Regions from separate parts of the Proteiniborus sp. DW1 genome, predicted to be linked through region 2. Evidence: riboswitches for the same ligand, from Rfam matches in the RefSeq annotation. Region 2 holds a riboswitch; the other holds the start of a gene.
The links. Region 2 has a riboswitch for cobalamin ahead of DW1_RS15105 (hypothetical protein). Riboswitches for the same ligand answer to the same signal wherever they lie in the genome.

Region 1: linked by a shared signal. The riboswitch ahead of DW1_RS06235 (energy-coupling factor transporter transmembrane component T family protein) and the one ahead of DW1_RS15105 (hypothetical protein) in region 2 are both predicted to bind cobalamin.

What each region holds. Positions count from the first base shown of each region.
Region 1 covers NZ_FMDO01000028.1:79,232-84,139, forward strand. Annotated here, with positions in the region: gene DW1_RS06215 (type I restriction enzyme HsdR N-terminal domain-containing protein) at 192-863, shown strand; gene DW1_RS06220 (transposase) at 1,020-1,289, shown strand; gene DW1_RS06225 (IS3 family transposase) at 1,347-1,628, shown strand; gene DW1_RS06230 (hypothetical protein) at 1,622-1,750, shown strand; gene DW1_RS15510 (hypothetical protein) at 1,808-1,975, shown strand; cobalamin riboswitch at 2,068-2,244, shown strand; gene DW1_RS06235 (energy-coupling factor transporter transmembrane component T family protein) at 2,383-3,099, shown strand; gene DW1_RS06240 (ATP-binding cassette domain-containing protein) at 3,101-3,343, shown strand; partial or broken gene DW1_RS06245 (cobyric acid synthase) at 3,324-3,979, shown strand; partial or broken gene cbiB (adenosylcobinamide-phosphate synthase CbiB) at 4,104-4,908, shown strand, end outside.
Region 2 covers NZ_FMDO01000007.1:309,768-314,675, reverse strand. Annotated here, with positions in the region: gene DW1_RS02795 (YitT family protein) at 1-431, opposite strand, end outside; gene sucD (succinate--CoA ligase subunit alpha) at 397-1,323, opposite strand; gene sucC (ADP-forming succinate--CoA ligase subunit beta) at 1,323-2,501, opposite strand; partial or broken gene DW1_RS15105 (hypothetical protein) at 2,519-2,953, opposite strand; cobalamin riboswitch at 3,214-3,402, opposite strand; gene DW1_RS02770 (cobaltochelatase subunit CobN) at 3,602-4,908, opposite strand, start outside.

The DNA of each region.
Region 1 (4,908 bases), on a different contig from region 2:
CTTTATTTTCAGGTTACAAAGTTAGGACAGGAAAAAGTAAAAAGTTATAAGGGTTAAGAAAAAAATGAATATTTTTTAAATGTAGAGTTATGTACCTAACTCCAATAGAAATTATGGTATAATATAGGCAAGATTATCTAGTATATTCTAAAACTTTATAAATACATAGCAAATGAAAGGGGATGAGGGTAGTGGTTATAAATAAAAAAGCTTTATCCGAAGAAGATATAAAGATGAAATATATTACCCCTGCAATAGAAAAAGCAGGATGGGATATAAAAACTCAAGTAAGAGCTGAATATAGCTTTACGGACGGAAGAATTATAGTCAGGGGAAATCTTGTAGCCAGAGGGAAAAGAAAAAGAGCAGACTATATTTTAAGCTATAAACCTAATATGCCCCTTGTTATCATAGAAGCAAAAGATAATAATAAACCCATGGGAGCAGGAATGCAACAAGCTCTTAAATATGGAGATATTTTAGATATTCCCTTTATATATAGTTCCAATGGAGATGGATTTATCGAACATGATAATTTTACTGGGAAAGAAAGAGAACTTAGTTTAGAAGAGTTTCCAAGCCCAGATGAGCTATGGGAGAGGTATAAGGCAGGGAAAGGAATCCAAGCTCATGAAGAAAAGATTGTATCAGAAGACTATTTCTTTGATATGAGTGGTAAATTTCCAAGGTATTATCAGAGAGTAGCTATTAATAGAACTATAGAAGCTATATCAAAAGGACAAGATAGAATACTATTAGTTATGGCTACGGGGGAACGTGTCATAATAGTGATGGGTGCAGTTTGTGTTATAAGATCAAGGGTTTTAGGAACTTTAAACAAATATATTTCGTGCATTGCTTAGAGTAACTAGGATTTAGTTGTAGTAAGTAGTGCATGAAGATAAGGGTGTTAGCTATTGAAGAGTTAGTAATTATTTAATATTGATGTTAGTATATAGCTATGGACACTAAATAAGATTTTATATATACTAACAACCTAGGAAGGAAGTGTCCATAAAATGTCTAAGAGGAAAACATATACAAATGAATTTAAAACAATGATTTCTGAACTAGTATTATCAGGAAAAACACCTAAAGAGGTAGCCAGTGAATATAGCTTAAGTGAAACAGCAGTACGCAATTGGACTAAGAAGAAAGCTCCAATTAATGCAGTAGAAGGATATACTACAAACCTTGAGGAAATTAACAGAATGAGAAAAGAAAATGCTAGGCTCAAGGAGGAAAATGAAATATTAAAAAAGGCTATGGCTATATACGCAAAGAAATAAATCCTGATATACAGTTAGATATAATTTAAGAAATTCTACTATACACCCATAGATACTATGTGTAAGGTACTTAAATATCCCAAAAGTACCTACTATGACAAGCAAAAGGAAAAACCAGAAAACAAGTGGAAACCTATTAATAAAAAGCTTCAAGATGATATTTTAAAAATCTACAATGATAATAATAAAATCTACGGTGCCCCTAAGATTCGAGAGGAATTAAAAGCTATTAGATACGTGAGCATTAGTCTCAAACGAGTCCAAAGGCACATGAAAAAACTTGGTATTAGGAGCAGAATTAGTACCATAAAAAATTCTCTAACAATACTTCTATGTTAGAGAGTATTAAAAATGCTTATAATAGTAATATAGCTATTTATGCAGAAAGTGGAGGCTATATGTATTTAGGTTCAACTATTGAAGGAAAAGATATGGTCAATATTTTTGATTATAAAAGTTAACTAACTAGTAGACTGCAGAACTTTGGATATATAAAACTAGTAGCAAATAAGGATAATATGCTATGTAAAAAGGAAGAATCTATCAATGCCCATGAATTCCACTATACCAAAAGTGATTTTGATGGGGATGACTTTACTGCAATAAAAAAATCTACAGGAAAAGAAAGAAAATGTATAATAGCAAATGACAATGTATTTGCAGGGTGTTCACACCTACATCTGTGAGGTAATATTGACTTTGCTAAAAACCATATAAAAACATGTAAAAATTTTTCTTTATTGTAATTTAATAAAGACTATGTTATTATATTCAATAATTGAATATTAATTATTTAGGTTCATAAGATTAATAGGGAAATGGGTTTAAGTCCCATGCAGCCCCCGCTACTGTAATTGATGACGAAATCAACGTATATACCACTGGAGAAATCTGGGAAGGTGTTGATTAGGATGATTCATAAGCCAGAAGACCTGCCTATATAAGTTGTAAGCAACCTTCGGAGGGAAGGAGAGCGATATTTTTATGCATATTTAACATATATATTTATGAAAATATTAGATTCCCTGAGGTTACTTAGGGAATTTTTTTATGACCTAACCCAAGACTTTGAGAAAAAGGAGTATTTATTAGGATGATTTTAGGAGAAGAAAAGAACGTTAGAAGGAAATTAAATAAAATAAATCCAGAAGATACAATGGTTAGCCTTTTTATCATTCTATTTTACATATCATCAATAAAAACTTATAGACTACTAGTTGTAACTGGGATATTAGTTATTATGTACTCTCTTATAACTTGTGAGGATAGATCTTTTATTAGGTTAACCAAACCAGTGATACCCTTTGTTCTACTTATGCTCTTGCCAATAATAATACGATTAATTGTATATAGAAGCCTAGAAGATATTGATTTTACAATGATCATTGTATGTAAAGTTTTAATCTCCTCTATATTGCTAGGTACAATAGTTTCTAAGCATTCAGCTTTATATATGGTTGATGGGATATTAAACATTGGTTTACCACAGATATTTAACAGAATACTAGCTCTTACCTTTAGATATTTTCATATGATTGATGAGGATATAAAGAAAGGTAATAAGGCATTAATCAGTAGAGGAATTAATGAAAGAAAAGGATTATCTTCCCTTAGTATTTTTGGAGAATGGATAGGAGGATTTTTCCTTAAAAGCAGCAATCATAGCGATATGGTTTTCAATGCTATGAAGTCTAGAGGATTTCAAGGAGAGGCAAGAAATAAGAAGTTTAATAACAAGGAATTAATTCTTAAATCTTCTATGTTAGCCCTCTTTTTATTAGCAATTCTAGTTATTGATAGGAAGGTGTAAAATGGCAGTAAAAATTGAAAATTTAAGTTTCTTGTATCCAAACTCCCGAAGGGGCCTAGAGGATGTTAATTTAAATATAAAAGCTGGTAGAAAAACAGCAATATTAGGTGTAAATGGTAGTGGTAAATCAACTCTACTCTATCACTTAAATGGTATTAGTCTAGCTCAGACAGGCTCAGTGGAAGTATTAAAAAGGTACTACTTCATCAGCAGGAAAAAGTCTTATGTGTACTGGGCTTTGTAGAATATTTAAAGAAGACGGATATAAGGTATATCCTTTTAAGTCCCAAAACATGAGCTCTAAATTTTATATAACAGAAGAAGGGAAAAAAATATCAGTGGCACAAGCTTTACAAGCCAGGGCAGCAGGACTTAAACCAAGTCATCATATGAATCCTATACTACTCATACCAAACTCAGATAGGTAGTTGTAAATGGGGAAGAAAGAGAAAATATGGCTGCAAGGGATTATTTTAAATTTAGACCTAGATTAAAGAAAATGATCATGGAAAAGCACAATGAAATTCAATCAAATAACGATATTGTGGTTATCGAAGGGGCAGGTAGCCCAGCTGAAATTAACTTAAAAAAGAATGATATCGTAAATATGGGAATGGCAGAAATTGCGGATGCTCCAGTCTTATTAGTCACAGATATAGATAGAGGAGGCGCATTTGCTGCACTTTATGGGACTGTTATGCTTTTAGAGCCTCATGAAAGAGCTAGGATCAAAGGCCTTATTATCAATAAATTTAGAGGTGATAAAACATTACTTGAACCGGGAATTAAGATGATAGAAGATCTATTAAATATACCAGTAGTTGGTGTCATCCCTTATATTTCATTGGACTTAATAGACGAGGACTCCTTAATCGATAGAAACAAAAGCCCAAAAGCAGAAGAACAAAGCTTTGAAGAGGAAGAGTTGGAGCTAAATAAACTTAGCAATGGTATAAGGGCTAATATGGATATGGAATATATATACAAGATTATGGGCGTTAATAATGGTTAATTTGATTGTAGCAGTAATACTAGATTTTATAATTGGGGATCCATATAATTTTCCTCATCCTGTAAAATTAATGGGGAGGATTATAAGCATTGAAGAGAACCTAGCTAGAAGGGTTTCTGAATCCAATGAAGGTCTTAAAATAATGGGACTTATTATAGTATCTATAAATGTTTTCTTAGGATTTGTTATACCATTTTATATTATTAAAATTACTAAGTCCATATACAATACTTTGCAAGATTATAAATATCTATCTTATATACACTTGTATAGCAGCCAGATCATTACATTATGAAGCGAATATGGTTCAAAAAGAACTGGATAAAGGGCTAGAAGAAGGCAGGAAAAGACTATCCTATATTGTTGGTAGAGATACCTCTAATCTTGATGAAGAGGAGATTATAAGAGCAACTGTTGAAACCGTATCGGAGAATACCTCTGATGGAGTGATAGGCCCTTTGTTTTACATTGTATTACTGGGAGCACCAGGAGGACTAGCTTATAAATTCATCAATACAATGGATTCTATGCTAGGCTATATGAATGATAAATATAAGCACTTAGGCTACTTTCCAGCTAAAGTAGATGATTTATTTAATCTAATACCTGCTAGACTAACAGCTATTTTGATGAATATCTCATCTATAGGAAGATTTGATTTTATAAATGGAATGAAGATATTAAAAAGGGATAGAAGAAATCATAAAAGTCCAAACAGTGGTTATCCAGAAAGTGCTACTGCAGGGCTATTAGGAATACAACTTGGGGGTGGTAATTATTATCACGGCCTATATGTA
Region 2 (4,908 bases):
TTATTCAATATTTTTGCTGCAATATCAGTTCCTCCAGTAGAAGAGTTTCGATAAAAAACCATTCCCATTCCTATTCCTTGTATAAGGATACCATATATCAAATTCAGCATTATATCTTTTATTATTGGCTCATGTAAGGGAGTTATAATTTCAAATATATAGATGACCCCTGACAAAAGAAAGCTTGAATATATGGTATATCCACCAAAATCCTTTCCTATTAGTAAAAAAGCTAAGGCAAATAGGATAAAATTTGAAATTATCATTATTATACCTATTGATATAAAAGGAAATATTTTATTTACAACCATAGCTAGCCCTGTTACACCACCTGTAGCCAGATTTGCAGGAATTAAAAAATAATATAAGCCTGATGCCATTATTAAAATACCAAGATTAATGATTAAAAATCTCTCTATATTGGCTCTCATATTCAATTCTCCACAAATTATTATATTTCAAGGTTTCAGTTAACACAGCTCCTATGCCTATAGGACTCTTTGCTATAGATATGCCGCAATCTGTCATTACTCTAACTTTCTCTTCTGCAGTTCCCTTCCCTCCCGAAATAATGGCACCAGCATGACCCATACGTTTTCCTTTAGGGGCTGTTTTTCCACTAATAAATCCCACGACCGGCTTTATCATGTTTTCTTTAACCCAAAGTGCCGCCTTCTCTTCTGCAGTTCCTCCAATTTCTCCTATCATAACAACTGCGTCTGTTTCATCATCTTTGTTAAATGCCTCTAGAACATCAACGAAGTCCGTCCCATTAATAGGGTCACCACCAATTCCTACGACTGTAGACTGCCCTATTCCTCTTTGAGACAGCTGATAAGCAGCCTCATAGGTTAGTGTTCCAGAACGGGATACTACTCCTATTCTTCCTTTTCTATGAATATACCCTGGCATAATTCCAATTTTGCATTCTCCTGGTGTAATAATTCCTGGGCAATTTGGTCCAATTAACCTAGTTTTCTTACCTTCTAAATACCTTTTGACTATTATCATATCGTTTATAGGTATATGCTCTGTAATGCAGATTACTATCTCTAGTTCAGCATCTATAGCTTCCAGAATAGCATCCTTTGCGAACTTAGCAGGGACATATATTACAGAAGCTGTGGCATTGGTTTCACAAGCTGCTTCCTTTACTGTATCAAATACAGGTATATTCCCTGCTTTTGTCCCCCCTTTACCTGGAGTAACTCCTCCAACTATTTGTGTACCATATTCAAGCATTTGCCTAGTATGATACAATGCTGTTTTTCCAGTTATACCTTGCACTATTACTTTTGTATGCTTATCTACCCATATACTCATTACAATCCCTTCCCTTTCATATTAGTTAGCTCTACTATCTTTCTAGCACCTTCATCCATAGTTGCAACAGTTACTATATCTAGATTAGAATTATCTAGTATTTCTCTGCCTATTTCTACATTTGTCCCTTCTAAGCGTACTACTAAAGGAACATTTAATCCTGCTTCATTAGCTGCATTTACTATTCCTCTAGCAATGACATCACATTTCAGTATGCCTCCAAAAATATTAACAAAGACTCCTCTGACACGATTATCTGATAAGATTATCTTAAAAGCGTTAGTAACCTTTTCCTCTGACGCTCCTCCCCCAACATCAAGAAAGTTAGCTGGTTCTCCTCCATATGTCTTTATAATATCCATAGTAGCCATTGCTAGACCCGCACCATTTACTAAGAAGCCAATATATCCATCTAATGGAATATATGATAAATCATATTTTGAATCCTCAATTTCCTTTTTGTCTTCTTCGTTTAAATCTCTATATTCTAGCAGTTCTTCATTTCTATATAAACTATTATCATCAAAATTTAACTTTGCATCTAATGCAACTACTTTACCTTCCTTTGTTATTACCAGAGGGTTTATTTCAGCTAAGGTACAATCTTTTTCGATAAAACATCTATATAAATTCTTAAATATTTTTACTAAATCATTTGTCAAGGCTTCAGGTATATTAATATTTATGCATAGTCTTCTAACTTGAAAATCAGACAGGCCTATTAGAGGGTCTATTACTTCCTTAAAAATTTTATTTGGTGATTTTAATGACACCTCCTCTATATCTGTCCCACCTTCCTCCGAAGCTATTATAACTACCCTAGATGCCTCTCTGTCTAATGTTAATCCTACATAATATTCTTTGTCTATATCACAACCTTCTTCTATTAAAAGAGCTTTTATTTCTCTTCCTTCTGAACTAGTTTGAGGGGTCACTAACCTTTTACCTAATAATTCCTTTGAATATGCTACGACTTCTTCTATGCTTTTAGCTATTTTTACTCCTCCTGCTTTTCCTCTTCCTCCAGCATGAATTTGAACCTTTACTACTGCTATATCGCTTTCAATTCTCCAAGCAGCCCTTTCAACATCCTCTACCCTATGAATGACTCCTCCTCTAGGTACTGGTATTTCGTAATTCTTTAGTATTTCTTTAGCTTGATATTCATGAATATTCATTTTTTAGCCCCCTTACTTTATACCTTGAATAAAATATTTGTGAATATAATCTTAAAAAGTAGTGCAAAGGGATATGCTGCTCCATAGTATACTGTCACATCATCACTATCTGTTACTTCCATTGAAGCCGCTAGACCAGGCGTACTGGTCATAGCTCCGCATATGCCTCCTAAAAGCTATATAGTATTTAGCTTTATTATCCTCTTTCCAACAATATACCCTATTAGTATACTGAAAATTGATGTAGTCGCTCCCACTAATAATAGTTGAGCTCCTAGTGTCTTAATTAAATTTATGGCACTATAGCCATAGTTGAGCCTTACTATAGCAAGAAACATGTTTAGGCAAATATCCCTTACTGTAGATAATTGGTTTTTGTTCATACAGAGGCTTAGATGTCCAAGCTTTTTAATACTACCCAACCCTAATGCTACAATAAGTACTCCTCCTGTAGAGCCTAGAGAACCTGTAAAACTTCCCTAAATATTGAGAAATAAAAGTAAAATGGGATTTGTTACAAGTTTCGTAAAATTCAAATGTCATCCCTCCAAATAAAATAACTCAGCGAAATTTGCTGAGTTTATTACACATGAGTTATTGCACAATAAAAAAACCTTTCTTATAAATAGAAAGGGCATTATTAGTGCATAGCAGAACAAATAGAATATAAGTTCTACTATCAAATAACACCTCCTCATCCTCGTGAGTAATAAACAGCGCTGTTACCATTGGCAGGTCTCCTGACTTAGGAATGACAAACCTTACACCTTCCCATACATATTGTACAGTGGTATCTGTAAAGTTCTATCCATTACAGTGGCGGGACCGTGTCGGAATTTCACCGAGCTTCCCTTTTAAGTAATTTTATGAATAAAATTACACCAATAGCCACAATATTCAATTTTTCACTCCAATTTCAATTAGAATATATCATCTCTAATTCTTGTTGTCAACATTTCTTTATTCCCTTCTTATTAGCAGCATTTTTTATTCCTACAAAACGGCCCATAAACAATGAATAAATCCCTTTATCTTGGCAAAGGGATTTATTTATTGTAATCTTAATCCATTATTACAAATACTTCATTATTTCCTGTACACTAAATCTTCTCCTCTATACTTCCCTCTATTTGAAAATATACCTTTCTAAGCTCCTCCAGTTGTTCCTTTGTAGCAGCCCAGTATCCCCTTTCTTTAGCCTCTAGCATTCTTTCTAATATATCTAAATATGCACATCTGTTGTTTTCTTTCATTCTTTCACGCATATCCTCATCTGATATATAAGTAGAATACAAGCTATCAAATATCCAGCTTTTTACTTCATTTGTTGTAGATGAAAGACCTATTAGATTCTCAAATATTTTTTCTATCTTTTGAACACCATGATATTTGTTTTGAAGCATTCCTTCTATCCATTTAGGATTTAATAATCTGGTCCTTATACCTCGTTCTATAGACTTTTCTACACTATCAGTTTCTATTTTCTCTCCAGTAGTATCATTGATATATATCTTTGCCTTTTCTCCCTTAGTTACTTCAACCGCCTTAGCTAGTCCACCAAAATGCCCATAAAAATCATCTAAATCTGTAACCTCATATCCATGGTAGCTTCTTATTTGAGATACTATATCTACTTTAGATAGCATATCCTCAAATAAACCTTTTACTTTTTTCCCCCTATAATTTTTTGTATATACATTTCCTGTGTTTTGTATGAAAAGATTTCCTATTTGTTCTTCCATGTTCCAGTTCTTTGTTTCTATTAGCTTAGTCACTCCATTACCATATTCTCCTTCTCTAGGTCCAAATAGCCTAGCATATGATAATTCCTCTGCCTCCTCCTCTGAATAGCCTTGTTCAATAAGCTTTTTATATAGCTTTTTACTGTTGGCCTTGAAGTAGTTTAATTCATCAGACTCCTCTAAAAAATAAACCTCTCTAAAAATATTATTTAGCTCATCAACCATATTTGGGAACATATCTCTAAAAAAGCCAGACATATCAATAGTTATATCTATTCTAGGTCTGCCTAACTCCTCAATAGGAATAATTTCATATTGAAAACCAAACTGGCTTTTGTTTTTCAATATTCGCACTCCTAAATAGCTTAAAATCTGTCCTAATGTCTCTCCTTGGGTTCTTGATGTTTCTATTCCCCAAAGAACAATAGCTACATTGTTAGGATAAGTGTCATTCTCCTTCATATACTTTTCTATAGTATTTTCTGCTATTCTCCATCCTCTTTCATAGGCAACCTCAGTAGGGACTAAATGGGGATTAAATTGGTATAGATTATACCCTGTAGGAAGTACCTCCGGATTTCTGAATACATCTCCGCAAAGCTTTGCTGGCAAATATTCACCATTTAATACCTTAAGCAGGCCCTTCATTTCGTTACACTGCTTTG